Regions from separate parts of the Vibrio rubrogenes genome, predicted to be linked through region 2. Evidence: riboswitches for the same ligand, from Rfam matches in the RefSeq annotation. Region 2 holds a riboswitch; the other holds the start of a gene.

Region 1 (16,577 bases), on a different contig from region 2:
ACAGCTATTACACCGCAATGATTCATCAAGGGGCAGACAGCAAAGCGATGAGTGATGGTATCGATCATGTGCATGATAAAACACCGCTATCTGTTCCAGCAAAATGAGGTTATTCCATGGTATTTAAGATAAAAAACCCAGTTATTGAACAGCGAGCCGATCCACATGTCTATCTTCATCATGATGGATACTATTATTTCACGGCATCGGTTCCTGAATATGATCGTATTGAGCTGAGAAGAGCAAAAACGCTGGCCGGTCTGGCAGAAACGAATGAAGTCGTGACGGTTTGGCACAAGCCGGATCATGGCCTTTACTCCGATTTAATCTGGGCACCGGAGATCCACGCGATTGACGGTAGTTGGTATATCTACTTTGCTGCCGCGCCCAGCCGGGAAATAAAGGATGGTTTATTTCAGCATCGCATGTATGCCATTCATTGTGATGGGGAAAACCCGCTGGCGCAACCATGGACGTTTTGTGGACAGATCGATTCTGGCATCGATTCATTTTGTCTCGATGCAACGACATTTGAACACCGAGGAACGCGGTATTATGTCTGGGCACAGAAAGAACAAACGATAGCCGGTAATTCCAATTTATACATTGCTGAAATGTTGTCACCGACAACACTAAAATTACCCGCCAGTCGTTTATCGATACCTGAGTTTGATTGGGAAACTCAAGGTTTCATGGTTAATGAAGGCCCGTACATCCTGATTAGTCACGGAAAAGTCTGGCTGACATATTCTGCCAGTGCGACCGATGAACGTTATTGTATGGGGCTTTTGCAAGCTGATGAGGATACAGATTTACTTGACCCTGCAAATTGGTACAAATCGCCACAGCCGGTTTTTGTGACCAACGCCGACGAAGGTGTTTTTGGTCCCGGACACAGCTGCTTTACCAAAGATGAGCAGGGCAATGATATTTTGGTGTATCACGCCCGTGATTATACGGAGATTGAAGGTGACCCGTTATGGGATCCCAACCGTCATACCCGTATGAAACAGATTTTCTGGGAAGGGGATCAGCTTATACTGGGTCAGGCTGAATAGGAATTTGATGTCTTAAATCTCAGCTTGGAATCACAGAGTCAATTACTCTGACGGAACGATACCCTCTCTTCTATAAGGTTGAGGAATGAATGAGTTTGGTAAACGATAAATGCCAAGCATTGTCCTCAACCGTTTCACTCCCAACTGAATTTATATTTTTGATCTTCTTCATGTCACACAGTACCATCATTATTCTATTCATCTCCCTGAACAGCGGATATTGAAGCAAGTGCTACTCTATACCGATACTCGTATGAGCTGGGTGCCCGTATCAGACATGAACCATAATATGATACTTGATGGGTATGTAAAATCGGATTAAGTGAAGGATTTTGACATAAAGTGACTCCTGTAACTTTTTCATTGTGTGAATTTGTATGACCTTTGATACTCGTATTTTTTAATTAAGAAAGGTTGTATTTGGGGATTTTTTTGAGGAAATGATGATGAGTCAGTTCTCTATTCTGGGCTTTATTGCTTTTGGGGGCGCTTTCGGTGCTTGCTCCCGGTATTTGATTTCAGAACTTTGTGTGTTTCTGTTCGGTAAAGGTTTTCCTTATGGAACCCTGACCGTAAATATTTTAGGCTCATTTGTGATGGGGCTTTTAATTGCGGCTATTCAGGGACAATTGATTTCCGTTGAACCATGGCGTCAAATCATTGGGTTAGGATTCTTAGGCGCTTTGACGACTTTTTCTACTTTCTCTATGGATAACGTTTTATTGATGCAGCAAGGCGCATTTATCAAGTTTGGTCTCAATATCCTGTTGAACGTTACTTTGAGTATTTCTGCTGCGTGGGTTGGTTTTCAACTGATCACAAAGAGTTAAATATTTTTTTTACTTTGTTTAATAAAATCCATTCTCTATAATGTTGATACTTGTCGGAGTGCCAAAGGGCTGAGACCGTTCATTCGGGATCCGTTGAACCTGATCAGGTTAATACCTGCGAAGGGAACAAGAGAGAATATTCAGGCTATATTACATTTCACCACAGCCTCTCTATTGTCCGAAAATCTTTCTGTATGTCGCTTTTCCTCATCACGCGATAATCGATTTTCACCTCTTGTCTATGCGTCCTTCCGTCAAGCATTTATTTCTTAACCATTTACTGGAGAAAAATGCATGTCGAGCCGTAAACAATCCAGACTGGAAGCAAAGCAGTTTATTGAAAATATCCAGTCAACACCTTATCCCAATTCAAGCAAAATTTATCTACAGGGTTCGCGGGAAGATATCCGGGTACCGATGCGAGCTATCCAGCTTGCCGATAGCCTGGTCGGTCACTCGAAGGATAGCCCTGTCTATGAACCTAACGAACCGATTTGTGTCTACGACACTTCAGGCGTGTATACCGACCCGCACTATACAATCGATGTGTATCGAGGATTACCGGCCTTGAGACAGCCATGGATCGAAGAGCGGTCTGACACAGCAATGCTGGAGCAGATGACCTCTGATTATGCGCGTGAGCGTTTGGCGGATACAACGCTCGACTCTTTGCGATACGGTCATTTACCGCTCATTCGTAAAGCTCTGCCCGGTCATTGTGTCACCCAGCTTCATTATGCCCGGCGTGGCATCGTGACGCCTGAAATGGAGTTTATTGCGATTCGTGAGAATATGCAGCGTCAGCAGTATCGTGATGAGCAATTGAACTTACAGCATCCCGGAGAAAGTTTCGGTGCCCATATGCCGGAAGTTATCACCGCTGAATTTGTCCGACGCGAGGTCGCAGAAGGGCGAGCGATTATTCCGGCAAATATCAACCATCCCGAATCTGAGCCGATGATTATCGGGCGTAACTTTTTAGTCAAAGTGAATGCCAATATTGGTAATTCATCCGTCACATCTTCGATTGAAGAGGAAGTTGAGAAGTTAGTTTGGTCTACCCGCTGGGGCGCTGATACGGTGATGGATCTCTCCACTGGGCGCAATATACATGAAACGAGAGAATGGATTCTACGCAATAGTCCGGTTCCTATCGGTACTGTACCGATGTATCAAGCTCTGGAAAAAGTTAATGGCGTTGCCGAAAATCTGACTTGGGAGGTCATGCGTGACACGTTGATTGAGCAGGCGGAGCAGGGGGTCGATTACTTTACGATTCATGCCGGTGTACTGTTGCGCTATGTTCCTATGACCGCTAAGCGGGTGACGGGAATTGTTTCCCGCGGTGGTTCTATCATCGCGAAATGGTGTCTGGCACATCATGAAGAAAACTTTCTGTATACCCATTTCCGGGACATTTGTGAGATCTGTGCCCAGTATGATGTCTCACTCTCTTTAGGGGATGGACTCCGGCCCGGCTCCGTGGCTGATGCCAATGACGAAGCCCAATTCTCTGAACTCAGAACTCTCGGAGAACTGACCAAAATTGCATGGGAATATGATGTTCAGGTCATGATAGAAGGCCCCGGACATGTGCCAATGCATTTAGTCAAAGAGAATATGGAAGAGCAACTACGGCATTGCTCGGAAGCGCCGTTCTATACCTTAGGCCCACTGACAACCGATATTGCGCCCGGATACGACCACATTACCTCTGGGATTGGTGCGGCCATGATCGGTTGGTACGGCTGTGCAATGCTTTGTTATGTCACCCCTAAAGAACATCTTGGTCTGCCGAATAAAGAAGATGTGAAAACGGGATTAATTACCTACAAGCTTGCTGCCCATGCTGCTGATTTAGCGAAAGGGCATCCCGGTGCTCAAGTCAGAGATAATGCTTTATCGAAAGCACGGTTTGAATTCCGTTGGGAAGACCAGTTTAATCTGTCTTTAGATCCGGTCACGGCTCGCACTTACCATGATCAAACGCTGCCTCAAGAATCGGGAAAAGTCGCTCATTTCTGTTCAATGTGCGGTCCTAAATTCTGCTCAATGAAGATCTCTCAGGAAGTTCGTGAATATGCGAAAGCGCAACAGGATAGTCATTCCGAGCATGATCATTCTGTAAATATTCAGATGGTAACCAACCCGTCAGATGCTGAACGATTGGCAGGCATGAAACAAAAATCTCAGGAGTTTAAAGCGCAAGGTTCAGCACTATATCGCTTAGCTCAGGATGCTGATCAGGAGGAGTAGGATGATTGGGCTAAGTATCGCAGAGGTCTTTTGCACGACCGATCTGCTCGCATCGGTGAAGGTCAATCTTCACCGAGTGTTAAACATAGCACAGTCGGTAGGACTTGCCGGGCCGGAGCAGAATTTCTTGTTTGATGCTGACTCGCATCACCGTGGATTGTATGTTCGTTTGAAGCAAGATGAGCTGAGAAATAAAAGCGTCGTGCTAGCTGTTGAGCAGCAGCAAATGATGACTTTTGCCCAGCAGCAAGATATTCAGCAGCACTATCATATGAGCTATTGTGAGCAAATCCATGGTTGTGAACTCATGGGTGATGGTGATCATCTGTGGGCTCAACAAGATGAACAACAGGCAAAGGCAAAAGCGGGAATGGCTGCTCATGCTCATATTGTTGTCGCGTCTTCACCACAACCAGATGCGCCACACTCTGAATTATGGCGGGTGGGGAATGAGGTTCGTTCGCTTTCCTCTGCTACATTTTCCTCGGTGTTAGCGCCGGAAGTTTTAGATTCTGAAACGACTCGCTCTGATGACTCTCAACATGCATTTGTTGCGAAGCATTTAGCCTGGTTGATTGGCGCTCTGGCTTTAGACTTTCCGCTTGAAGATGCTCTGATCATTGCTCGGGCTTCCATGAATGTTTCACGTGAAACATGGCCCCGAGATGGGCATGCATTTCCGGTTGTCTCTTCAGTCAGTGGGCTATCTGTGTCTGACTCACATCAACTGACACAGCGCCCTCAATTTAAAGCCGTTCATATTGAAGACTTGTCACTCTACCCGGTAGTTGATGATGTGATATGGGTAGATAAATTACTCCGGTTAGGGGTGAAGACGATTCAGTTACGGATTAAAAATCCACATCAGCCTGACCTTGAGCAGCAAATTAAACAAGCGGTCTCGCTGGGGAGAACATATCAAGCGCAAGTTTTTATTAATGATTATTGGCAACTTGCGATTCAATATCAGGCTTTTGGTGTTCATCTGGGACAAGAAGATTTACACACCGCCGATATTCAGGCGCTGCATCATGCTGGCATTTGTTTAGGTATTTCAACTCATGGTTACTGGGAAATTCTCAAGGCACAACAACTTCATCCAAGTTATATCGCCCTAGGACATATTTTCCCGACCACAACCAAACAGATGCCTTCTCAACCGCAAGGGCTTGCCCGGCTACGACTCTATCAACAGCTCGTCGATTCTATTGCACGGGCACATCAGCTGGCGATTCCAACGGTGGCAATTGGCGGGATAGATTTAAATAACGCCGCAACTGTTTTAGAACAGGGTGTCTCAAGTCTAGCGGTGGTTCGTGCTGTGACACAAGCGGCAAACACTGCGAGTGCCGTTGATGCTTTTCAGCAGTTGTTTCTATCGAGGAAAGAACAATCTCAGTCAGGGAGGAAGGGCCATGTCGTTACTCGATGATGATGCATTTCTTCGCTATCAGAGACAGATTGCTTTGCCAGACATTGGTGAAATCGGCCAATGTGAACTGAACAAAAAGCATGTACTGATGATTGGCTGTGGTGGATTAGGGACAAATGTTTCACTGTATCTTGCCGGTGCGGGCATCGGTTCGATAGTTCTGGTGGATCATGATGCGGTAGAGATGAGTAATTTGCATCGACAAATTGCTTATCGGGAAGCGGATGTCGGTACTCAAAAAGTACGTGCGCTTGCCAACCAACTACGCGCGCTTAATCATCAGTGTCGGATCAGAACCCTTGATAAAAAGCTGGACGATAAACAACTTCAGCTTGAGGTGATGTTAGCTGATGTGGTGATCGATTGTAGTGACAACTTTCCGACCCGCCATCAAATCAATCGTATCTGTTATCAACAAAAGACAACTCTCGTCTCTGCATCCGCGATTGGCTGGGACGGGCAGTTATCCGTTCATCGCTTTTCAAATGATGCACCCTGTTATCGTTGCTTAGTTGGTGATACCGGAGATCATCACCCTAAGCGATGCCATGAGTCTGGTGTATTGGGTCCGACTGTCGGAACGATGGCCTCGCTTCAGGCACTTCAGGTGATTCAAGAATTACTCAGGGATATCAATCCGAACTCATCTTTTACAACCAACCAATCTTTACACACACAATCTTCAAATTCGCGATCTTTACATACTTCTTTACATACAAATGAACAATTGACCCCGAGTGGCAGCATGGCTGAGTTTTTTCATTTTGATGGACGAAGGATACGGCTGAAATCATTGCGCTATGAAAAAGACCTTTATTGCCCGGTGTGTGGTGACTCAGTTGGTGAGTGTGATATTGGAAATAGTCATAGTAAGAAAGGTGGATGAGATGAATATTCAAATAACACTGAATGAAACCGTTTATACATTTCCTGCTGGTATCACGTTAGCACAAGTGATCATCCAGCTTCATTTACCTGAACAGGGGTGTGTTTTTGCACTGAATGAGCAAGTGATGGCGAAAAGCCGATGGTCACAAGTGATGCTCAATGATGGTGATCAGATTTCGCTCTTTCAGGTCATTGCCGGAGGTTAAGTAGATGGCAATTCAAACACTGCGCAACAATGGAGCATCAGATATGAATACCCCCCTAAAAATTGCAGACAGAATATTCGGTTCCCGTTTATTCACCGGCACCGGTAAATTTGCCAGTGCGGAGATGATGGTGAAAGCGATTCAAGCATCCGGTTCAGAAATGACGACAATGGCTTTAAAACGGATCGATCTGCAACATGCAAATGATAATATTCTAGTGCCTTTGCAGACACTCGACTTACATTTTCTGCCTAATACTTCCGGAGCAAAGACCGCAAAAGAGGCGATATTTGCCGCGCATTTAACACGAGAAGCGCTGGAAACCCATTGGATTAAACTCGAAATTCATCCTGATCCCAAATATTTGCTGCCGGATCCGATTGAAACACTGCGTGCCGCAGAGCAACTGGTAAACGATGGCTTTATAGTTTTGCCTTATTGTCATGCGGACCCGGTTTTATGCAAACGTCTTGAAGAGGTCGGGTGCGCAGCGGTTATGCCGCTTGGGGCACCGATTGGTTCAAATCAGGGGCTAGCCACTGAATCTTTTCTGGAAATTATTATTGAACAAGCCAATGTTCCCGTGGTGGTTGATGCCGGGATTGGGCTACCATCTCATGCGGCTCAGGCGATGGAAATGGGGGCAGATGCAGTGTTGGTGAACACGGCAATTGCCAGTGCAGCCGATCCGCTGATGATGGCAAAAGCATTTAAGTTGGCGGTTGAATCCGGACGTATTGCCTATGAAGCAGGCAGGGGTGTTGCATCATCTCATGCGGTGGGAACCAGTCCGCTCACTCAATTTTTAGGGGAGGCGTGAGATGAGTTTTCTCGACGTTTTCCATCAATTCAACTGGGACGATGTGCGTCTTTCGCTGTATAGCAAAACATCAGCTGATGTGGTGCGTGCATTGGGGAAAACCAAACGGTCATTGGAAGATTTTAAAGCGTTGATTTCTCCGGCGGCAGAACCTTTTCTTGAGCAGATGGCCCAGCAGTCCATGGCGCTGACCAGAAAACGGTTCGGTAATACGGTGGGATTTTATATCCCGCTATACCTGTCTAACCTTTGCTCTAATTCATGTACCTACTGCGGTTTTTCAATGGAGAATCGGCTCAAGCGAAAAATACTGAATCATCAGGATATCGAGGCCGAGATTGCTGCGATTAAACAGATGAAATTTGACAGTATTTTGTTGGTGACTGGTGAACATGAGACGAAAGTTGGACTATCGTATTTCGAACAAGTGATCCCTCAGATTAAACAGCATTTTAACTATCTGGCAATGGAAGTTCAGCCTCTGGATGAAGCAGCGTATGTCAGGCTGAAAGCATTAGGGTTGGATGGCGTGATGGTTTATCAGGAGACCTATCATCCTTCAACTTACGCACAGCATCATCTACGGGGCAACAAGACTGACTTTGAATATCGCTTACTGACACCGGACCGGCTTGGTAGAGCGGGTATTGATAAAATTGGTTTGGGGGCTTTGATCGGATTAGATGACTGGCGAACGGATATTTTCCACGTTGCTCTGCATCTTGCCTATCTGGAAAAGACATATTGGAAGTCTCGCTATTCGATTTCTTTTCCGCGTTTACGACCATGCACTGGTGGCGTTGAGCCGGCTTCGATCATGACGGATAGACAACTGGTGCAAACGATCTGTGCATTTCGTTTGTTTGATCCCGAGATTGAATTATCACTTTCGACCCGGGAATCACCGAGTTTCAGAGATAATGTAGTGCCACTTGGTATTACAGCTATCTCTGCGGGGTCCAAAACACAGCCGGGGGGGTACGCCGTTCAATCAACAGCGCTAGAGCAGTTTAGTATTGACGATGATCGCTCAGTTGAAGAGGTGGAACAAGCGATCATATATCAAGGATTGGAGCCGGTATGGCATGACTGGCACTCGGTTTTTTCCGGCTAAGAAGCTTAATTTCTATGCTATGAGAGGTTTTTCAACGAACACGTAATTTTCAATTAGCATACTATGACAAGAACTAGGTTTTTAAGCGCTGTAGGCCTAGTTCTCTCTGTCAATGTTTCACGTGAAACATCGGCGTATATTTTCATCGATTAATTTTTATTGAATAGTATGTCAACAAATAGTGTGTCAACAGAAGCAAGAAGAAGAGAAGACTTATCTTCATGATGAGATCAAACCTTCTCTTCTTGTTTCTTTATTTATCTTGTCTGAGACACCTTTGCGGTGTCAAAAATATCGAAACAGCAGTGTTTAGATTAATCTATGCCTATGCTGCTTTGGTGGCCTCATTATATTTACCAAGCAGAGCATGATAGAAATTGTCATCACTGAGAATGCCAACAAACTGACCATCCTCAACTAAAATAACCGGATGACCGGTATGGTAGCGAATTTCAATCGCATCACGCATTTCTATATCGGGTGAAACCAGAATAATGGTATTTTTATCCAATGAGGAGATATCAAGGTTCTTATTCCATTCGATAGTCTTGAGTGACTCTGAGCCTTGAACGACTAGTTTACCGCTTTGCTCTTCCAGCCATAGATCGTTTTGTTGGCAAACCTGCCAGCGTCCTTCCTGATGTGTCAGTTCATCAACTGGCTTCATCAGAGAACGACCCTTAAGTACATTCAATGGATTTGTATGGGCAACAAATTCACGGACATAGTCCGTTTTGGGTTGCAGAACAATCTCTTCCGGACGACTGTGTTGAATCAGTTCCCCTGATTCCATGATGGCAATGCGATTACCAATTTTTAATGCTTCATCTAAATCATGACTGACAAACAAAATCGTTTTATTTAATTTTTTCTGTAAGGTCAGCAATTCATCTTGAAGCTGGGTCCGAATGAGTGGATCAAGTGCTGAGAAAGGTTCGTCCATTAACAAAATATCGCTATCCATTGCAAAAGCACGTGCGAGACCAACACGTTGCTGCATCCCACCAGAGAGTTCATGGGGAAACTGGTTTTCCCACTCTGCTAAGCCGACCATTTCCAGCTGTTCACGCGCATGTTTACGGCGCTCTTTTTTGGATATCCCTTGCATTTCAAGGCCAAAGGCGACGTTATCAACTACGGATAACCATGGCATCAGTGCAAACTTTTGGAACACCATCGAAACACGCTGAGTCCGAAGATGACGTAATGTTTCACGGTTACAATTGGCAACATCAACAAAATCTTGACCGTGTTTTACTTTCAGGGATCCTCTGGTGATTTGGTTGAGTCCGTTAACGGCTCGCAGTAAACTTGATTTCCCCGAACCGGACAATCCCATTAATACGCAGATTTCACCTTCTTTCACCTTGAGGCTGACGTTATTCACGCCAACGACTAATCCGGTTTCATCAATAATTTCCTGACGCGTTTTGCCTTGATCGAGGAGGGCCGTTGCTTTTTTAGGGTGACGGCCAAAAACCACATCCAAGTTTTCAATTGCAATCGCATCTGCTGCTTCATGTTCTACAAATTGATTCATCTTATTGCTCCTTGGCTTGATTCGGCGTTTTGCACAGTCGATCAAGGATGATGGCAACCAATACAATGGCTAGGCCAGCTTCAAATCCTTGCGAAATATTCACGGTATTCAGGGCCCGTACGACAGGTTTTCCCAGACCGTCTGCACCAACCAAGGCTGCAATCACAACCATAGAGAGCGATAACATGATGCACTGCGTCACACCAGCCATAATGCTGGCCATCGCTGCCGGTAGTTCAACTTTAAACAACAGTTTCATATTGCTGGCACCAAATGCTCTACCTGCTTCGACTAATTCTTCCGGAACACGAACGATTCCCAGATAGGTCAGGCGAATCGGGGAGGCAATGGCAAAAATGATCGTCGAGATTAAACCGGGAACTACACCAAGGCCGAACAAAACAAGGGTCGGGATTAAGTAAACAAATGTCGGCACGGTTTGCATCAGATCTAAAATAGGGCGAATTGCGGTGTACAACCAAGGTCGATGAGCCGCCATAATGCCAATCGGAACACCCATTAAGACTGAAATCCCGGTTGCGGAAAAGACCAGTACAAAGGTTTCCAGCATTTCTTGCCAGTATCCGAGGTTCAGAATGAGCAAGAGAGAGGCGACGATAAAAATCACCAAGGATATCCGGCGATGGAGCCACCAAGCCAGTGCGGCTGTGAGCAAAATAGGAAGAAACGGTGGCATGGATTGGAAAAAATCAACCAGAAACATAATCACTGTTTCAAGGGTATACGAAATCGCATCAAAAAAACCGGATGCATGAATCGTGAGCCAGTCCACGAATGACTCGATCCATTGACCGAGTGGAATTTTATAATCTGTAATGAAATTATTCACAATAATTTACCAATTTACCTCACCGGCGCAGATTCAACTGCACCGGTCATTGAGTATTGTATGAATGGATAGGTTATGAATTAGAATTTAAGTATTGAACGACTGCCGCTTTACCGGGTTTGCCATCCACAGTGGTTACACCTTCAAGCCATTGATCTAAAACATCTAAATTTGATTTCAACCAAGACTTCGCAGCCTGTTGAGGCTTCATATTTTGGTTGAGGATGTCATCCATAACCCGGTTTTCCATTGGTAGACTAAACTGTAAATTTTTCAGTAATTTACCGACATTCGGGCATTCTGAGGTGTATCCCTTACGAACGTTGGTATAGATCGTCGCTCCTCCATAGTTCGGCCCGAAATAGTCATCGCCACCAGAGAGATAAGCCATTTTAAAGTTCGCATTCATCGGATGTGGAGCCCAGCCGAGAAAGACAATCCACTGATGACGACGAATGGCTCGCGACACCTGTGAGATCATGCCAGCTTCGCTGGATTCAACCAGATTAAAGTCTTTCAACTGAAACGCATTGGTATCGATCATCTGTTGAATCAATCGGTTACCATCGTTACCCGGCTCAATACCGTAGATGCGATCTTTGAATTTATCCGCATATTTCACAATATCAGCAAAGCTGTGTACGCCTGCATCATAGACATATTGAGGGACGGCAAGGGTATATTTTGCACCACTTAAGTTGACCCGAACCTGTTCGACACTGCCGTTAGACAGATATTTCTTGATGTCGCCTTCCATGGTTGGCATCCAGTTACCGAGAAAGACATCGATGTTGCCACTTGCCATCGAAGAATACGTTACAGGAACTGAGAGCAGGTCGGTTTTGGTCTGATAACCCAGACCATGCAATACCTCAGTTGTGACTGCGGTTGTTGACGTAATGTCTGTCCATCCCACATCGGAAAAATGGACAGTTTCACATGTATCTGCAGCATAGCTTTGCGAAACGCAAGATAGACCGAGGCTAAGTGCCGCAATTTTCGTTATAAGAGGCCATTTTCTGAAATTCATAGTATTTCCTTTTTATTCATCATTTCATTTCTGTACGGATACAGAAGCGAGTTGAGGCTGAGTCGTCCGTTGTTTTGTCTGCCAGTCTTTCGCAATCCATACCGGTGCGTCGGAGCCGGGGAGCGGGGTTTTGCCTAAAATAAAATCAGCAGCTCGTTCTGCAACCATCATCGTTGGTGCATTCAAGTTACCGTTGGTAATCGTAGGGAAAATGGAAGAATCAACGATACGTAACTGGTCAATACCGATGACTTTGCACTGAGAATCGACGACCGCCATAGGGTCTTCAATCCTTCCCATTTTACAGGAGCAGGATGGGTGATAAGCGCTTTCGACATTTTCTCTGACCCATTGATCAATTGCTGCATCACTTTCAACATCAATGCCGGGTTGGATTTCATCACCACGATAAGCGGCTAATGCCGGTTGGGACATGATCTCTCTGGTCAGGCGGATACAGTCGCGCCAGTCCTGTTTATCTTGTTCTGTAGACAGATAATTAAATGTAATTTCTGGTTTTACGTGCGGATCAGCCGCCGTAATCCGGATGGTTCCGCGGCTTTCTGGTTTGTTGGGGCCAACGTGAACCTGGAAACCATGCCCGGTAAAAGCAGCCTGACCGTCATAACGCATCGCTGCAGGAAGGAAGTGATACTGGATATTCGGCCATTTCAATCCGGCTCTGGAACGAATAAAGGCACAGGACTCAAAATGGTTGGTTGCACCGAGTCCTTGATGGGTCAGAATCCACTGTGTCCCAATCAATCCTTTACTGAACAGGCCTAACTTACTGTTGAGCGTGATTGGCTGTTTACATTGATACTGAAAATAGACTTCAAGGTGATCCTGAAGGTTTTCGCCAACGCCTGCGAGTTCATGATTGACTTCGACGCCAGCGGCTTCTAAGACTTCTCTCGGACCGATTCCGGAACATTGAAGAAGCTGTACCGAACCGACCGAACCGGCAGATGAAATCACTTCTGCATTGGCATAAGCGTTTTTGACGGAGCCTTGATGCTCAAATTCAACACCGATTGCTTTTTTGCCGTCGAGCAGAATTTTTCTCGCCACAACATGCTTCAACAATGTCAGATTAGAGCGCTTTAATGCGCGCTTCAGATAAGCATTCGCTGTTGAGGCCCGGACACCGTGATCTACGGTCATATGCATCGGGCCGAAACCTTCTTGCTGATAGCCGTTATAGTCAATCGTTTCTGGGTAACCTGCCTCGACACCGGCCTGAATAAATGCACTGTAGAGTGGGTTGAGTTTCATCTCGTTGCCGTTACACGTTGCTACCGGACCATCTTGACCACGGTAGCGATCTCCGCCGCCTGACCAGGATTCGGTGCGTCTGAAATAGGGTAGGCAACTGGCATAATTCCAGCCGGTTGCACCGTGAGCTTCCCATTCATCGAAGTCACAGGCATGACCACGCACATAAACCATGCCGTTGATAGACGAGCTGCCACCAAGCACTTTACCGCGTGGACAGTGAAGTTGGCGGCCATCCAGCCCCTTTTCTGGGACGGTTTCAAACTGCCAGGCATATTTTGGCGTATTCATCGGGTAGGAGAGTGCCGTTGGCATTTGAATGAAGATACTTTTGTCACTGCCTCCCGCTTCGAGAAGCAGGACATTGTATTCTCCTGATTCTGTTAATCGATCGGCCAGTATACAACCGGCAGATCCGGCACCGACAATGATATAATCAAACTGCTGTTTCATCTGTTGGCTCCTGGTACGGGTAAGGGCTTTCAAAGTTTCCTAACTCGATAAAGACACTTTTGGTTTGTGTGTAGTGAGTCAGTGTCTCAAGGCCATTCTCCCGGCCAATCCCAGAGTTTTTATATCCACCGACAGGCATTTCCGCCGGCGAGTTACCCCAGGTATTGATCCAGCAGATACCGGCCTGAAGCTGATGAATGATGCGGTGAGCGCGGGAAAGATCCCGGGTGAATACTCCGGCTGCGAGTCCATAAGTTGTATCATTTGCGCGTTGAATCACATCGGCTTCATCCGCGAATTTCATCACCGCCATGACCGGGCCGAAGATTTCATGCTGAACCAGTGCCATGCTTTCATCGCAATCATAAAAGACGGTCGGGGCAACAAAGTTTCCTTTGTCCAAACCGTTCTCTGTCACTTGGAAACCACCGGTCAGGAGCTTCGCGCCACTGCTACGGGCTTCATCAATGGCTGCCATCACCTGATGACAATGTTTTTTGGAAATCAGTGCACCCACTTGTGTTTTTATGTCCATTGGATCACCGATAATCAATTGCTCTGTGCGGACTTTGAGCTGTTTTAAGAAATCATCGTAGATGGACTCATGAACAAAGACGCGTGTGCCATTGGTACAGACTTCACCCTGAGTGTAGAAATTGGCGACCATTGCCGCCGATACTGCTTGATCAAGTGGGGCATCGCCAAAAATCAGTAACGGTGACTTGCCCCCCAGTTCCATTGTGACGGACTTGAGTGTCTGAGCGCTGTTTGCCATCACTTTTTTGCCAGTTTCGACCTCACCGGTGAAAGAGACCTTGGCAATGTCAGGGTGAGATGTCAGTTGCTCTCCAACCTGACCATCACCCTGAACAATATTGAATACGCCATCGGGAACGCCCGCTTTGGTATAAATCTCAGCGAGCTCAAGGGCTGTCAGTGGTGTTTCTTCTGAAGGTTTGAAAATCATTGCATTGCCGGCTGCAAGTGCCGGTGCGGATTTCCACATGGCAATCTGGATTGGATAGTTCCAGGCACCGATACCGGCACAGATACCAAGGGGTTCCTGACGGGTGTAGAAGAACTGATTTTGTGTCAGTGGTTGTTGTGTGCCGACTAAGGTTGGTGCCAGTCCGGCATAGTATTCGATGACATCTGCACCGGTGACGATATCGACTTCAAGCGCTTCTTGTAATGGCTTGCCGGTATCGAGCACTTCCAACTTGGCTAGTTCATCATTTTTTTCGCGGAGAATTTCAACGGCTTTGAGCAGAATACGACTGCGCTCTACAGCGGTCATGGCTGACCAGCGTGCGAAGCCTTGTTTGGCAGATTCTACGGCATCTTGAATATCTTGTGTTGAGGCTTGTTCGAGTTCAGCAAGCACTTCTCCCGTTGCTGGATTCAACGAAGTAAATGTTTTTCCGGAAGTGGCGCTACATCGCTTTCCATGTATATAAAGTGATTTCATTTTGAGGCCTAACCTAGTTACAAGTTGTTGTAATATATGATCTGTTTGTCCAGATAATCGTTAATAATGGTTCTGGCAAGCGCTGCATCAATCCCTCTTGGATTCAATGCTCCTCGCAGCCAGATGCCATCAATGAGCGCGGCAATCCCGTGGGCGACAGATAATGATTGAGGTTGAGGGATTAATGTTTTCAATTCGATTTTAAGGTGTGAAATCAGGCGTTTCTCGTTCACACGCTGAAGTCTGTAAAGCTGAGGGTCGTGCATGGAGTAGGACCAGAAAGCCAGCCAAGTTTTAACCACTTCACTTTCCGTCTGAAATCCGTTGAAGTTGCCATCAATAATGGCATTAATCCGTTCGTAATGGGCATGGCGCGGAAGCCGTTTTAAAGCGGCAGTAATCACCCGGGAATGCTCACGTAAAATGGCGCGCATCGTTTCTTCGAGTAATCCTTGTTTACCACCGAAATAATGATTGATGATTCCAGCGGAAACGCCTGCTTCTTTGCTGATAAGCGAGATACTTGCCCCGTGTAATCCGACTCGTTCGATCACATTCATCGTTGCCTGAACAAGTTGCGGTTTACGGATATCTGGCATGCCGATTTTAGGCATAGCGACTCCATGTTTTTTTGATTGAACGTTTAATTAACAAAAAAACTAACACACAAAATGATTTGATTTCAAATCTTTTTTTGATCGAATTTGCATTAAAAAACTATCTTTCATTATATTTATTCTTTTAAAACATGTTGTTATGATTTTTAACTTGTTTAGTGATCTAACTGGTTTTAGGTTGTGTTGGATAAACTATTTAGTGGTCTAATTGATGTTTTTTGCAGGTGTTAATTTTGCGTTTGACTGATGAGCTGATTGTGAAAACCAGCCGACAAGGTCGACTGGTTTGTCTTAAAGTGATGGGGGAAAGAGATGTTTAGATGAGGGGTTGAGTTGCTTGCTTGAGCCACTCTTTTACGGTACCGCTGACCAGCGGTGAAACATCATCCCAGACTTTCTGATGATAAGTATTGAGCCACTGAATTTCAGCGTCATTCAGTAATGACAGATCGATGGCGCGCTGGTCGATCGGACAACGCGTCAAAGATTCAAATCCCAGTACATCAAAATCACCTTGGGTTTCTACCGGCGTGACCAGCTCTAGGTTTTCAATACGGATTCCAAACTGATCCGTACGGTAATAACCCGGCTCATTGGAAACAACCATCCCCGGCAGTAAGGCGACGGTATTCGGGGCTTTACTGATCCGCTGTGGTCCTTCATGAACATTGAGACAGTGGCCGACACCGTGACCGATACCATGGTCAAAGTCATAGCCATAGGCCCATAAATGCTGGCGT
Region 2 (16,577 bases):
GCTCGTCAGCAAAACACCGATACCCGCAACCAGAGCGAGAGAGCCGGCCACGACCGCAACACGCAAAGAGCTCCCGAATGCCTGCCAAAAACCCGCGCCACTCAGCACTACCCATAGGTGTGAATTGAGGCCGGAAATCATCACCATGGCGAGCGGCGGCAACACTAACAGTCCACAGCCAATAATCCATCCGCAATCCCAGTAACGTGCCCAACGACTATCACGAAATAACGGCTGGCGGGGAGAATCTCCCTGACTACTCGCGTTGATAGTTTTCGTCAGGCTTTGCAGCATGAAAGCCAACACCCCACACAGTAACATTTGCCACAGTGCTAACATGGCACCGGCGCGCAGATCAAAATCAAACTTAATCGCCTGATAGATAGCCAGTTCAATAGTGGTAGACTGCGGCCCGCCCCCCAATGCCATTACGGTCGCAAAGCTGGTAAAACACAACATGAAAACCAATCCGGCGACATGGGGCATCTGCTGACGAATCCGTGGCCAGTTGACATAACGAAACACTTGCCACGGTGTCATCCCCAGATGACAGGCTAATAGTGACTGCTCTCTGGGGATCATTTCCAGCGTATGTAAAAACAACCGGCTGGCATAAGGCAGATTAAAAAAAACATGCGCCAGCAAGATGCCATTCAAACCATAAACTGAAAAGCTGAAATCCAGATCCAGTGTATGCAGTGCATCGGCTAAAAAACCGCTGCGGCCATAAATCGCCAGCAAACCAAACACCCCGACTAACACCGGTATCACCAATGTGGTCGAAAAAAGTTTGATCAGAAAATCGCGGCCGGGAAAAGCGCGACGGTGTAAAGCCAAGGCAACCGGAATCGCCGGAATCACACTCAGCAACATGGATAACAATGCCTGATAAAAACTAAACCGCGTGACATGGAGATAATAAGGGTCACTCAGCACAGTCATCAGTTCGAGACCGGATGCATGAACCAGTAATGCCCCGAATGCACTCAGGATAAAGACCACGACACCCGTCGCAACCCAGAGCCCGATTCGGGGAACCCGTTGCAGGATCACCGTACCAATTACCGTGCCTGCGTGAGCGCTGTTTGCCACTCACGAATCCAATGTTTACGATTTTCTGCAATCTGCGGCGCAGAAAACTGTAATGCTTTCTTCGGTATAGAAAGATGACTGTAAGCATCCGGCAGCGCGACCGATGTCACCGGATACATCCAGTTCGTCGTCGGAATGACTGACTGAAAATCATCGCTCAAGATAAACTGCATAAACTGATCGGCAAGCGCCTGATGTGGACTACCCGCCAATTTCGCAGCCACTTCGACCTGCATGTAATGACCTTCCGAAAACTCAGCGGCCGCATAGCGATCATCCTGCTCAGCAACCTGATGATAGGCCGGTGAAGTGGTGTACGACAGGACCATATCAGATTCGCCTTTGAGAAACATCGAATAGGCTTCCGACCAACCTTTGGTGACCGTGACCGTTTTCTCCGCCAATTGTTGCCAGGCTTGAGCCGCCTGATCACCGTAGACGGATTTCATCCATAACAGCAGTCCCTGACCCGGAGTCGATGTCCGCGGATCCTGATAGATGATTTTCAAATCAGGCGCTTGTTCAACCAGTGCTTTAAGACTGTGTGGCGGATTGGGGAGTAAATCCTTACGGTAAACAAAAGCAAAATAACCATAATCGTAAGGAATGAACACATCATCATGCCAGCCGTTGGGGAGCGTTAATGCTGTGGTATCGACATGATGTTTGGCTAACAGTCCCGTCTGTTTGGCTTCTGCCATCAGGCTGTCATCCAGCCCCAGAACGATATCCGCCTGACTATGATTGCCTTCAAGGCGCAGACGATTGAGAATTGAGACTCCATCGTCGAGTGCCACATAGTTCAGCTCACAGTGACAGCGCGCCTCAAATGCTTGCTTAATCGCAGGCCCGGGGCCCCATTCCGAGGTAAAAGAATCATAGGTATACACGGTCAGTTCAGGGGACTTAGCCTGCACCAATCCGGTGGTCAAACTTAAGATGAAGATGCCTGCATAAATAGAGGCTTTAGAATAGTTCAATGTCACGGCTCGCTCTCCTTGATACGAGCGGCACAGGGTTGAGGCAGGCCTCAAAAAGGGCAGACCAAACTCAATTCCTACGCCAGCATTATCTGGTTCAGGTCGTTGCGGGTTCCGGGCAATCGCCCAATCTCAGCACCATGACAACATACCGAATCGGTTGTTTGTCATCGAAGCTCCCCGATGAGTGCGGACAATTTTACTGTGAATTGAATCAATGTGCTACTGATGATTCAGTGCTGATATCCCCAGCGCGGCACCACAGTCTGCTCGATCCCTAGATGGTCAAGAATCCGCGCGACCATAAAATCGACTAAATCATCGATCGACTGAGGCTGATGATAAAATCCGGGCGCAGCCGGCATGATGGTCACACCAACCTGCGACAGCTTCAACATGTTTTCTAAATGGATGGTTGAAAACGGTGTTTCCCGTACCACCAGCAGCAGTTGTCCTTTTTCTTTGATCACCACATCAGCAGCGCGCTCAATCAAATTGTCTGACATACCATAGGCAATCGACGCTACACTCCCGGCAGAGCATGGGCAAACCACCATTTGTTTGGGTGCGGATGAACCGGAAGCAACCGGAGAAAACCAATCTTCTTTGCCACAGACAACCAACTGCTCACTCCGGCATTGCAGATGTTCCACCAGCGTCTGATGGGCTTTGTCCGGTGCAGCGGAAAGCTTCAAACCGTGCTCGGTCGCCAGCACCACTCTTGCCGCTGACGAGATCAACAGATATACCTGATAATCCGCGGCCAGCAAATGCTGAAGTAAGCGTAATCCGTAAGGCGCCCCGGAAGCACCGGTCCAAGCTAATGTAATTGTTTTTTCTCGCTGAATATCACTCATGATAACCCCTCTCCAACTGTTGCAGCAGTTTGTCATGAATGCCACCAAAACCACCATTGCTCATCACCAGAATCGAATCCCCGGCATTCGCAACCTGCACCACTTGTTGCACTAACGCATCAATATCATCGGCCGCGTATCCCGGCTGGTGACACTGTGCGACCACATCAGCAACAGGCCATGTCAGTTCTTGCGGCTGGTAAATAAACACCATATCAGCCTGAGCCAAGGCATCTGCCAGCACCTGCTTATGTACACCCATTTTCATCGTTGCCGAGCGTGGTTCCAGTACCGCAAGAATCCGTTGCGAGCCCACTTTTGCACGCAGTCCCGCCAATGTTTGTTGAATGGCTGTCGGATGATGGGCAAAGTCATCATAAACCGTCACGCCACGCACTTCGCCACGCTGTTCCAGACGACGTTTAGTATTAATAAAGTGACCCAACGCTTCACAAGCCATCGCTGGGACGACACCAACATGTCGGGCTGCCGCGACGGCCATGATTGCGTTATGTACATTATGATCACCGATCAAATCCCATGACACAGTGCCAGCTATCTCACCATTGAACAATATTTGGAACGATGATCCATCTTTTGACAATTTTGTTGCATTCCAGTTTGCATTCTCACCGCAAAACTCTTGCTCGCTCCAGCATCCTTGGTCTAAAACATCATTTAAAGCGGGATCATCTTGGGGTGACAGGATACGGCCAATGCCGGGAACCGTTCGGACCAAGTGATGAAATTGTTTCTTAATCGCTGCAAGATCGTCGAAGATATCAGCATGATCGAACTCTAGATTGTTCAGGATCAGGGTGTTCGGATGGTAGTGGACAAACTTAGATCGCTTATCGAAAAAAGCACTGTCATATTCATCGGCTTCAACGACAAAAAAGTCACTTTCACCAAGTCTGGCAGAAATTCCGAAGTTGCCGAGCACACCTCCGACCAGAAAACCGGGCTGATAGCCGCAGTATTCCAGTATCCAACTCAGCATACTGGCTGTGGTGGTTTTCCCATGGGTGCCGGAAACCGCCAGTACCCATCGTTCCCGCAGTAAAAACTCACTCAACCACTGCGGTCCGGACGTATAGGGCAGACGATGATTGAGGACGTACTCAACACAGGGATTACCACGGCTCAGTGCATTACCGATCACCACTAAATCAGGACGAGGATTAAGCTGATTTACGTCAAAACCCTCTATAATTTCAATACCTTGAGATTCCAGCAAAGTGCTCATTGGTGGATAAACATTGGCATCGGAACCGGTAACCCGATGTCCCATCTGGCGCGCCAGCGTCGCGACGCCGCCCATAAATGTGCCACAAATTCCGAGTATATGTATGTGCATGAATCCCTCAGTCCTCTGCTCTGATTTTCGCTCATCTTACTGCCCTTCATTATCATGATTCACACCATAAAAGCGAGCCGGAAATCGATAATCCGACAGAGATTTTACCCTCAGTCTGGCAGGATTCACGATTGTCGGTATCTTGTATGAAAAATGAGATCTGAGTCAGTTACTTTATTACCTTAAATAAGATCTGGATCATAGAATCTTATTTAAAGGGCATCTATCGCCCATTTGCATAATGCCAATTTGCTGTCTTTCAGACTAATGGCAAGTATTCATGATTGCTTTTCAAGGAAATAACATGTCAGAGATGAGAACCTTAGGAGAATTCATTGTTGAAAAACAAACCGATTTTCCTCATGCAAGCGGAGAGCTCTCTTCCCTTCTTGCTTCGATACGTTTGGCAGCAAAGATCGTAAACCGTGAAATCAATAAAGCGGGGCTCGTCGATATTACCGGAGCTGTCGGTACAGAGAACATTCAGGGCGAAGATCAGCAGAAACTCGATGTTTATGCCAATGAGAAGTTTAAAGCAGCGCTTGAGGCCCGAGACCAAGTCTGCGGTGTCGCGAGTGAAGAAGAAGATGAGGCTATCATATTCAATAAAGAATTGAATAAGAATGCCAAGTATGTCGTGTTGATGGATCCGCTTGACGGCTCAACCAATATTGACGTGAATGTGTCGGTCGGAACGATTTTTTCAATTTACCGTCGCGTCTCCCCGATTGGTACCACGCCGACAGCTGAAGATTTTCTGCAACCGGGCAATAAACAGGTCGCAGCCGGATACGTCATTTACGGCTCTTCTACCATGTTGGTGTACACCACAGGTAATGGCGTCAACGGCTTTACTTACGATCCGTCGTTGGGCACATTCTGTCTCTCCCATGAGAATATGATGATCCCGGAAGACGGCCGCATCTATTCGATTAACGAAGGCAACTACATTCGTTTCCCGACCGGGGTGAAAAAATACATTAAACACTGTCAGGAAAACGTGCCGGAAGATAATCGTCCTTATACCTCACGTTATATCGGTTCACTGGTGGCTGATTTTCACCGTAACTTGCTTAAAGGCGGGATCTATCTGTACCCAAGTACACTCAGTCACCCACAGGGTAAACTCCGTCTGCTCTACGAGTGTAATCCTATGGCATTTTTGATGGAGCAAGCCGGTGGTATCGCCACTGATGGTATGAACCGGATTCTTGACCTTGATCCGCAAGAGCTACACCAACGGGTGCCATTTTTTGTCGGTTCAAAAAACATGGTGACCAAGCTTCAGGAATTTCTGGAAGCCCATCAAGACAATTAAGCCTCTCTGTATAAAGCGCCTCCGGGCGCTTTTTCTTATCCCGTCACGTTCAGTGATCAACACTTTTTGCGTTCAACGGTGAAGTGAATAATAATAGGCGCTTCAAAACGTCCGCTAAACAGTAAGGAATACATTCATGAGTTTGAATAACGTACCAGCAGGTAAGTCTCTGCCTGATGATATCTATGTCGTCATTGAAATCCCGGCGAATGCTGATCCAATCAAATATGAAGTAGACAAAGAGTCTGGTGCTGTATTTGTAGACCGCTTCATGTCTACACCAATGTTCTACCCATGTAACTACGGTTATGTAAACAATACGCTCTCTTTAGATGGTGACCCGGTTGACGTACTGGTCCCGACGCCTTATCCACTGGTTCCCGGTGCTGTGATTCGCTGCCGCCCTGTCGGTGTGCTGAAAATGACCGATGAATCAGGTGAAGATGCAAAAGTTGTTGCCGTACCTCACTCAAAACTGACCAAAGAATATGACCATATTCAGGATGTCAACGATCTGCCTGAGCTGCTGAAAGCACAAATCAAACATTTCTTCGAGCGCTACAAAGAGCTTGAGTCAGGAAAATGGGTAAAAGTTGATGGCTGGGAAGATGCAGCATCAGCTCGCGCAGAGATCCAATCCTCTTATGAACGTGCGCAAAACAAATAATGCTGTGATGCACTGGCAGTGAATCATGCGAAAAGTCATCGATCGATATCGGTGACTTTTTTTATGAGCACTTTTTATGGCCAATGACTTACCGCTGTCCGTGTTTCCCCCCTTAAAGATTCATCCTGTCTCTTCAATATCACGGCTATATTGCTGTCTCATCAGGCAAAAATATTAATACTCACAGATTCATAAATCCTATGATTCATATTTTCCCATAGGATTAATATCAGAATTTATAACCAAAAACAGATTATCAAATACGGACAAAAAACCACCACACTCGTAAAACATAGTCTATTTATCTTAGATTAATATTTAAAATAAATATATTCATATGATTTTTAATTTTTTTAAAAATTAATGATTTATATTATTTTTGAACGACAAATAATACTAAACACATTAATAGTATTTGTTTTAAATAGAAATCCTACCATTTAAAAAAAACTCAAAACAGAATCAAAAAAAAACCATTGACTTGCTTTTTTTTTGATGATTAATTAAATGTTACATTTTTGTTTAAGATGTAAAACACACATTAAAATGTCAGTTGCTCTGGAGGAAGATATGAACGAAATAAATAATCAAGGAAAATCAATAATATCAACAATCAAAGAAATGATTGAAGAATCTGGAATCAATCATAATGATTTTTATAAAACTTTTCAGCAGGAACCCTTACCTCTAAATAAAGTAAAAGAAATATTTCAACAATATTATTATTATATCCGAACTTTCCCTCAAATACTATCTGGGCTCGCCCCTCGTGTAGAAGATGAATTAATCCGTTTAAAAATATCCAGAACTGTTGTTTCCGAGCTAGGTGATGGTCATGGCGATCCACATTATATTATGTTTGAGAAATCACTATCCGCGATTGGTGTAACACTCGATGACTATAAGGAAGCTAGCTATATTCCAGAGGCTGAAAGTCTAGTATCGAATCTAGAGCGCCTATTTCTGAAAGAAAGTCCAAATTATGCCATTGGTGCACACTATGTCATTGAAGAATTTGGCTATCCTATGATTGTGAACTTGTATGAAGGGTTCAGACTATATGATAGCTGGGAACATGAAGATTTTAATTATTTCTATCTTCACATTCTCATCGAATGTAATCATGTCGATTGGATTCAAGATGCCCTGATTTCTGCAGCAACCGATGAACAAGCAAAGGATGAATTACTCAGTGGTGCAGCTCAAGTTCTTGAAGTGCTGATGAATTTCTGGAATGGATTAAACCGTCTGGCACACCAATAATCCCCTAAAAGTATATTGAATACTCAATAGAAAAAATACTTTGTTTGGGAGAGCTTATGTTAAATATTAATATTTCCGAAACGATTGAAATATTCCAGAAGATGACAAATATAGCAAAAGAAAACAATGCTATAAACTTATCTCAAGGAATACCAAATAATATATATGACACATTGTGGCAAAATGAAGTTTGCAACCAAACAAAGAATCATTGGCAGTACACACCAATTGATGGGGATTATGAATTTATACAGCAGGTTAGCCTGCTGTATAACAATATTTATGATAAAAACATAACCATTACTTCAGGATGCACAGAAGCACTATTTGCAGCATTATTCTCTTTTAAATCTCAAGGATTTAAACAGATTGTCGTTGCTGAACCATTTTATCCATATTATCGGGGTATGGCTGAAATGGCCGGACTGGTATGGCAAACATCCCCTATGCTCATTGAGCAAGGGAAAATAGCTCTTGATATCGATGATTTAAATGAGAAGCTGAAACTTGGGAAATCTGTATTACTAATTAATTCCCCCCATAATCCCACCGGTCATGTTGTGAGTACAGCAGAATGGTCGCATATAAAAAATATTATTACACTCAATCACGCAGCACTTTTAATTGATGATGTTTATCGTGATTTTTGTTTTAACGATACAACAATTCCTTATCAAGAATTAACAGCACTGAATACGCTTGTTGCAGGTTCAATTTCAAAATCCTTGGCGGGATGCGGTGTCAGATTGGGATGGATCGCCGGAACGCCATCAAGCTTGGCGATAGCCAAAAGTGCTCATAGTCATATGTCCAATTGTCTGCCAGAAATATTGCAACGGGCAGCGAGCAATCTATTAAAAAAATATCATGTTTCTGAAAGCCATCGAGTCAACAAGTGTTATCAGACTCGAAGGGATCACCTGTATCACACACTCCGTATATCCGGATTTGAAGCGTTACGGCCGCAAGGAGGGCATTTCATTATGGCTCGCTGGCTGGAAAATCAAGGTATGAGTGCCACTGAACAGTGCTATGCATTAACCCGGATGATTGGGGTTACCCCTTTACCAATGGATGCCTTCTTCACCGAAAACAAGGAACAATGGCTCAGGTTCTCTTATGCCGTCAGTGACGATGCAATGGAAACCGCCTGTACACGAATCAACACACTATGGAGTCAACGTGACAATGAGTGATTACATCATTATCGGTGGTGGGCCGTCAGCAGCAATCGAAGCAAAGCAATTATCACGGATGGGGAAATCAATCATACTGATTGCTGAACAGTTTGGCGGCATTATGAGAGTCATGGGAGAGCGTCCCTTACAGTCGTATTGCAATGAACTGGAACTCCCCAATAGCCACAGAGCATTGCAAGACTATGTACAGCAATGTACGTTTTCTCCCAAAGCTTGTGAATATATGAAATATATCAATGATTATCTTGATCAATTACCGATCACGAAGGTAACTGGACATGTGGTTTTTATTGAAAAACAAGACAAAAGCTACATCTGTCATGTCAAAGATAGCTCGTCCATTCATCAATATACAGCATCAAACCTTGTCTTAGCCACTGGTGTTAAACCCAAAGATATACAACATGAGTTTTCAGGAATCGGAGCAATCACCTGTATTGACGCCTATCGATTATTCTCTTATCAAAACAGACCGGCATTATTGAATAAAAAAGAAGTTGTCATTATCGGTAGTGGTAATTCAGCGTTCCAACTAGCGGAATCAGCATCCACACTGGGTATGAAAGTCACGATTCTGGCGAAATGTTATTTAGGGATATTTCCGCAAGAAACCGATGATATTTTTGCACTCAGAGCCCCGACCCAAAAAACCATTGAAAGAATTTGGAAAAGCCAAACTGATCATAAAGTGACTCGATTAAATTTTCATATCTATGCTGAGGCAATCCGAGAAAATGATTATATGAAGATCTTGATTCGTCAGAAAGAAAATACGCCACATATTGCCAAACATTGTTATGAACACTTATTCGATACGCCCCTTCAACAGGAAAAAGAATTGTTTTTCAATATCAATGAGACGTTATTTGTTTCATCTATTGGTACTTGCTGTCAGATCCCTGAGAACAACATCTCGAATCTGGATATCAATCCGGATGGTTTCATTGAAAACAATCATGGTCAAACGACAGTTGAAGGCCTATATGTCACAGGAACACTGGCTGGTGCGCGGTCGGTAAACACAATGAATCAAACGAGTTATGCATGATGAAAACTAAACTAATCTATGACCAATTTGCTTGTGAAATATATGATTTAGATTGTCATACCATCACAGCCGATGAAGTCAGTACATTACTCGATTTATTATTTAAATATAAAGTTCTCATTATCAAAAAACAGACAATTGCTGTCGAGCAGTATAAAACATTCATTGAAAAAATGGGAAAACCTATCCATCACGTCCTGCAAAACTTTGCCTTGGATGGACTCCCTGAGATTATCAAAATATCAAACTATATCGATGAAACCGGAGAACAATTCGGGGTACTAGACGGCGGTGCTTACTGGCACAGTGATATGTCTTACACACCGGATTTAGGCATAGCAACATCACTTTATTCGATACAGGTGCCAACTGACGGCGGTGAGACTCATTTCATCAATCTTGTGGATGGTTTAGACAAACTCTATACCAACAAAGCGCTTCTTCACAAAATTGAAGAGCAATGTTCTGCAGAACTTGATGCTATATATGTCAGGCACTTATTCGGGAATCGAAGAAAGCTGACCGATGCAACGTCATCCGAGCAACATTTGTCCGAAGTACAAACACAGATGTTGCAAGAAGTCAGACACAAGCTAGTAGAACAACACCCAGTGACGCAACAGAAAACGCTCTTCGCGATATCCGGAACCTCTTTTTTTATTGATCAGCTCTCAGAACAGCAATCGGTCAAACTCCTTGATGCATTGGAAGACTACGTATTCAGTCATGCCCAGCAGTACCATCACCGATATGAACAAGGAGATATCGTAATTTGGGACAATACAACCACATTACATTCCGGCCACCAAATTCAGCCGACATCTGACTTCAGTCAGTGCCGTTTGCTATACAGAATGAATATCTCATACCACAGCGCTCAAACGTCAGAACCATGTGATTCATTACAGGAGACAGCATACTATGTCTGAACAATCTCATTGCGATACTTATCCTTGCTGTTTTGCCACGCTCGAAGACGGTCAAAATGTACCGTGGGAAGGTTTTTTTACCGGACCACAAGTCATTCGCAAAGATAAACTCAAGCAGCTCGCACAACATCTGCTCTCTTTACCTCCATCAAATGGTAATGATTGTACGTTTGATATGGTTCACGAGCGCGCCAGTCAACTCATCATCCCGTTCATCGCTGATGACAGCGGCCAGCTTCCCCCAAGCCTCATCTTGCACAGTGCGACAAGCACAACAGGAGGATTCGAAGGTGATATTAGTGAAATTCTGTCTGGCGGACACGCCTACGACTGTGCAACGTATCTAGAAACACGAGCCACAATTATCGCCACAGATGGTGATTTCGTGTTAGGAAGAACATCGCCATGGTTGGATGCCTGTCGCTTTTTAGCGTTTAAAAAACGAGGTATCACAGCACTGGACATCGGTTATCGTGATTATTACTACCTGTCTCAGGCATTACTCGTTGCAGCAAGTGCTTACAAAGACGGCGCGACGATCCCCTTTCTTGATACACTGATCGCTTGGTACAAGTCAAATCCAATGCCCCTTGTCCGGGTTTATACCATTGATATCGAAATGCAGATTTTTCTCTGCTGGCTGGCTGACGAAGTCGATGTCGATACTATCGTCGTTGATTCCAATAGCGCCGAGGTTGCGACTCGCTGGAATCAAAAAGGTCCTTTATATCCATGGGTTGATTGGTCAGATAACCTACCATTCCATCATACAACTGCGCTTGAGTGGTATGCGGATGAACAAATGGGCTCCGAAGTATATCAGAAATTAGGAATCAAGCTGCCCACCCTTCCCGGATACCGTATTGCAAATAGTAACGTTCAAGCATCGTCATTTCTGGAACAACTGACCAAAGCTGTGGAGCTTTTACATACTCGGCACGGTATCCAAACGGTCTGCCTGAAACCATCGAATGCGGGGGATGGCGCTCGTATTACAACAAACATCGCGGTACAAGATACGGAAGCACTTAAAAAACTTGCAGCGACGGCATGTCGCTATGAAGACGACTACTTACTCGAACCTCACTTTTACTACAAACGGCTCAATACTGCGGAAGGATCCTTTAAAATTGCTTTATCCGCCCATATTCGCTACGGGCATGTACTGCCGTCGGTGACGTTACAAACCATGATTGGTAATGTCTGGGTCGGGAATATCCTGATTCCCAAAGAGCATGCGCATGTGATCGGGCTGTCAGAGCTGCAATACGATAAGATCCTGAATACGATGGAACGCATTGTTCAGGCTTTCAATGGCGCACTGGTCACTGGTGGCGTCGATTTTGCTATCGGAACAACAGACAGTGTTCTGGAGCATGATGACAACATGCTTATCTTACAAGATCCCAATCTGTCGTCACATGGCGCAGAGTACCTCCGGGCTTTTTGTGATCAACATGAAGCTCGTATCCGTGATGGATATATTGCAGGCACTCGCGTTTTAAAACCCACAGCTCAGTGCACTTATGACACTCTGGGTCAATCGTTGCAGGACTTTGCTGATAACACAGGAACCGAGGTATACATTATTGCGGTGGTTCCCGGTCGCTGGGCAATGATTGCCTGCTTCGGTCATTCACCTCAAACAGTCATTGAGTCCCTTTCTCAGTGTGAAACCTGGCTTAGCCAGGCAAAACTCTCCACTCAATCAGTGATCGAGTAAACGGAGGTCAGTGTAATGAAATCGGTTCATCAGGAATCAATCGTGAGTGACTTAGCGATAACACATTACACACAGCAATGTGTTACTCAATTAAGGGACGCTCTAAGTCTTGGAGAAAGAGCGCGTGTCAACATCGCGCTTTTATCGAGAGAGCCGACATCGTTATGTTTTCGAGCCACACTGGAAACGGCCTCTCCAGAAAACTCATCTCCATTCTTTATCAAAATACCGATTGAGATAAATGAAATTTCAATCCGAAATTTCCAAAAAGAGATCGAGTTCTATCACCATATCTCTGAGATGTGCACGACGGCCGAACAAACAACTCGCCATGTTTTACCACGGTTTATTGACGGATGTGCATCCGCTACAAAATGTCTGTTGATATTAGAAGACTTAAGTCAGACCCATCAGCCAATCAATCGATACACGCTACCGACTAATAGCCAGATAGAGCGCATGATACATTGTCTGGCCACCATTCACAGTGAGTGGTGGGGTAGCCATCATCACGTCACATCTCTGCCTTCGGAGGTGCAACGGACGTATATTTTAACTGACTTCATGCGGGGAGCCGATACTTATTTCCATGATTTCGTTTTAAACAGTCAGTTCCACTTGTCTGGCAAACACATTCAGCATTTTAAACGACTATTTGAACGACTACCGGAACGATTGCAACAACGACTATTTTCTGAACAACATGGAAATCATCATCACTTAACATTGATTCATTCCGATCCTCATCCGGGAAACTTTCTCCTTCATCAGGAAACAGCATCATTAAAGCTCATTGACTGGCAAGACTGGAAAATTTCTTTTTCAGCACACGATTTAGTTCACCTCGTTATTTCTAGTATCGATATCTCCAAATATGTTTTTCATGACATTGATTTATTAAATATCTATATGAATGCCTTATCACAACATATTAAGCATCACTTCAGCTTTGAACAGCTTCTATATGATTATCGGCTAGGTATTCTACGATCCTTATGTGTTCCTATCCGCCATTGGAAAATCAATTTACCGGCGCATCTTTGGATGCCGCAATTAACCCATAGTTTAGCTGCATGTGACCGACTCAACTGTTGGGAACTACTGGCATGACGAATCGGGCTTCATCAACCGGAACAGGGAGTGTTATGTGTAATCCTTCAGACAAACAGACCGTTCACTCAACTCACGCTCTGAGAATCCGTGGGCTGAGTAAAACCTATACAATTGCTAAAAATAAAAAAATCGAAGCGCTGAAAGATATCAACCTGGAAGTAAACCCCGGTGAAATTATCGGCCTGTTAGGACGAAATGGTGCAGGGAAAAGTACATTCATCAATATCATTTCAGGTCTGGTGCTCAAAGATAAAGGTGAAGTGAATATTTTTGGTCACGATTTAGAGAAAGAGACGCTTCAATTCAGAAAATCAATCGGCATTGTTCCGCAAGAGCTGGCCGTAGACCCTTTGTTTACACCTTTTGAAATCGTCGATTTTCAGGCTGGGTTATATGGTGTGCCGAAAAAAGAACATCGAACAGAAGCATTATTAACGGCTCTGGGGCTGAAAGACAAAATGCATGTCCCATCCCGCTCTTTATCCGGCGGGATGAAAAGACGCGTCATGATTGCAAAAGCATTAGTTCACCGCCCACCGATCATTATTCTCGATGAGCCGACAGCCGGGGTCGATATCGAACTCAGACGCAGCCTTTGGGAGTACATTGTCGAGCTTAATCGCACTCAGGGCACAACCGTCATCCTAACGACACACTACTTTCAGGAAGCAGAAGAAGTCTGTGATAAAATCGCGATCATCAATCAAGGTCAGTTGATCAAATATGATGCCACTCAATCTATTATGCACACCACTGGCAACCAGAAGCTCGATATCAAATTGGCGCTCCCGCTAGAAACTCCCCCTGAATTTCCTGAAGAAATTCAGGTAAACATAGTCAGTCCGCATGAATTGTCTCTACTTTACAATGAAACAACAACATCCATGAACCGCTTATTCAAAATGCTCATTAACAGCGGGATGAATATACAGTCGATCGATCACACAACAATTTCACTGGAAACTGCCTTTGAGAACCTAACCCAAACGCCCTCAGTTTTTGAGCGCTGAACCGATCAGAGGAATTGTTTATGAAAAAGAAAATTTTCATCGATTTAGGCAATGTTCTTTGTTATTTCAATCATGCCCAGCGGCTGGAAAATATGTCCAATGCCTTCCAGATAGAAGCAAAAACCTTACATGAGATGTTTTGGGAATCCGGATTTGATCACCATGGTGATCAAGGCCGGTATTCACTCGACGAAATGTGTCATTTTATTCGCCGACAAACTGGGTCCACACTCGGCAATATGGCAATAGCAGAACTATGGACCAGTGCCTTTACTCTCAATACAGAAATAACAGAAATCATCCAAACTCTGGCTAAACCATGTGACCGAATATTACTGACTGACAATTCACCGCTGGTTGAGTCAGGCATCTCTACAATATTTCCAGCCATTGATGCATATATTGATGAACGATTGTTTTCCTACCATTTTCATGATCAAAAAATAAATCTCTCGATGTTTCAAAAAATCATCAGGCGATATCGATGTTCCCCGTCCATGATGTTACTCATTGATGATAATCCATCGGTTTTATCCGTTGCCGAAGCCAGTGGTATGAATACGATTCATTACACAAAGCTCACGAATCATACTGAACTGAAATACATGCTTGAGCGATTTATTACGCGACCATCATTCACTTAATTCTAGATTCTATCAGGTAAATCTTATGATACTTCCTAACATTATCAGCTTCTATTCTTTAATCAATAAAGAGTTAATCCGATTTTGTAAAGTCCCGCTTCAGACGATTATAGCACCAGCTACTGTCATTCTGGTTCTTTATACAATTGTATCGATTGTTTTTAATCAGTCTTCATCAAATAAAGACCAATTATCTTATTCTTTATTTCTGGTTTCAGGTCTTATATCTATGGCAGCAGCTCAAAACGCATTCGATAATAATATTTCTTCAATTGTTACAGCTAAAATTCAGGGAACATTCATCGATGTACTCATGGCACCAATTCTTGCCTATGAACTGGTATTAGCCTTTATCGTTGCAGGTATAATAAGAGGATTTGCTGTCTGTATTGTTTCTTTACTGTTTATGATGATGCTGACGCCAATCACAATATCATCACTGAGTCTATTATTTATCTATCTTTTTCTGGGCACATTCTTTTTCTCAGCATTAGGGTTTATCGGAGGGATATTGGCTCAAACCTATGATCATAGCAAAGCCATGACAAACTTCTTCATCATCCCGTTAATTTACCTGTCCTGTACTTTCTACTCCATCAACAGCATTCCGGTTTATATGCATAATCTGATAGAGGTGAATCCATTTTTTTATTATGTTGATGGAATGCGTAAAGCATTTATTGGTGATAGTGAAACATCATTGCTTACCGGTATTTCATTTCTATTGGCGATGAATTTAATTCTCTTGATAATTTCCGTCAAAATAGTCAAATCCGGTTATAAATTAAAATCATAATCAGGTGCAACGTTGTACAGTAAGCACTGTTCACAATTTTGTTGATTGCCATCTCCTCTATTTATCAAAAGATGGCAATTTATTCAGAGATGACAACCATTATTCAGAGATGACAATCACCGAATGACAAGCTCAAGTGAGCTAACATGCTCAAACCCCGCCATTACACACGCTGACACCAGTCTCCGGATGCGATCGCCTGCGTTAACTTGGATACATCCTGATAAAAATAGATCCAAGCCATGCCAAAGGGCGTTTCAATACGCTCCCGGCGGTATTCAACGGGCACATCTTCCAGCTCATCAAGGCGGGATAATGTCTTATCATCAACGACATAGATTTCACCCATAACCGACTGATGTCCTTCAATCAATCCCGGATAAGGTCCGAGATCATACAGGGTGAATTCCGGTGGCGTTTCGTAATATCCCAGCATCGGGCTTTCTCCCAAATACCAGTGATTATCTTCGCCATCACGCAACGTACCGTAGACAAACACTAAATGTTGCTGCATAAACACTCCTTGTTTATTCTCTCATCACGTTCAGCGTCAGACTTCATGCTTTCACCGCGACATTTGT

Evidence for each region. Region 2 has a riboswitch for thiamine pyrophosphate ahead of thiB (thiamine ABC transporter substrate binding subunit). Riboswitches for the same ligand answer to the same signal wherever they lie in the genome.
Region 1: linked by a shared signal. The riboswitch ahead of thiC (phosphomethylpyrimidine synthase ThiC) and the one ahead of thiB (thiamine ABC transporter substrate binding subunit) in region 2 are both predicted to bind thiamine pyrophosphate.

Annotation. Positions count from the first base shown of each region.
Region 1 is NZ_JCARSY010000006.1:1,818-18,394, forward strand. Features, by position in the region: gene AC55NX_RS06160 (MFS transporter) at 1-107, shown strand, start outside; gene AC55NX_RS06165 (glycoside hydrolase family 43 protein) at 117-1,058, shown strand; gene crcB (fluoride efflux transporter CrcB) at 1,505-1,888, shown strand; TPP riboswitch at 1,933-2,031, shown strand; gene thiC (phosphomethylpyrimidine synthase ThiC) at 2,183-4,144, shown strand; gene thiE (thiamine phosphate synthase) at 4,146-5,576, shown strand; gene AC55NX_RS06185 (HesA/MoeB/ThiF family protein) at 5,560-6,462, shown strand; gene thiS (sulfur carrier protein ThiS) at 6,464-6,670, shown strand; gene AC55NX_RS06195 (thiazole synthase) at 6,714-7,490, shown strand; gene thiH (2-iminoacetate synthase ThiH) at 7,492-8,604, shown strand; gene choV (choline ABC transporter ATP-binding protein) at 8,930-10,144, opposite strand; gene choW (choline ABC transporter permease subunit) at 10,146-10,994, opposite strand; gene AC55NX_RS06215 (choline ABC transporter substrate-binding protein) at 11,068-12,024, opposite strand; gene betA (choline dehydrogenase) at 12,049-13,752, opposite strand; gene betB (betaine-aldehyde dehydrogenase) at 13,736-15,220, opposite strand; gene betI (transcriptional regulator BetI) at 15,238-15,834, opposite strand; gene AC55NX_RS06235 (aminopeptidase P family protein) at 16,154-16,577, opposite strand, start outside.
Region 2 is NZ_JCARSY010000007.1:52,462-69,038, forward strand. Features, by position in the region: gene thiP (thiamine/thiamine pyrophosphate ABC transporter permease ThiP) at 1-1,047, opposite strand, end outside; gene thiB (thiamine ABC transporter substrate binding subunit) at 1,062-2,039, opposite strand; TPP riboswitch at 2,130-2,265, opposite strand; gene AC55NX_RS07200 (flavin prenyltransferase UbiX) at 2,306-2,929, opposite strand; gene mpl (UDP-N-acetylmuramate:L-alanyl-gamma-D-glutamyl-meso-diaminopimelate ligase) at 2,922-4,286, opposite strand; gene fbp (class 1 fructose-bisphosphatase) at 4,591-5,604, shown strand; gene ppa (inorganic diphosphatase) at 5,741-6,271, shown strand; gene AC55NX_RS07220 (iron-containing redox enzyme family protein) at 6,842-7,534, shown strand; gene AC55NX_RS07225 (pyridoxal phosphate-dependent aminotransferase) at 7,591-8,730, shown strand; gene AC55NX_RS07230 (FAD-dependent oxidoreductase) at 8,723-9,781, shown strand; gene AC55NX_RS07235 (TauD/TfdA dioxygenase family protein) at 9,778-10,710, shown strand; gene AC55NX_RS07240 (hypothetical protein) at 10,703-12,433, shown strand; gene AC55NX_RS07245 (oxidoreductase family protein) at 12,449-13,543, shown strand; gene AC55NX_RS07250 (ABC transporter ATP-binding protein) at 13,540-14,556, shown strand; gene AC55NX_RS07255 (HAD family hydrolase) at 14,577-15,200, shown strand; gene AC55NX_RS07260 (ABC transporter permease) at 15,166-15,996, shown strand; gene AC55NX_RS07265 (gamma-glutamylcyclotransferase family protein) at 16,160-16,510, opposite strand.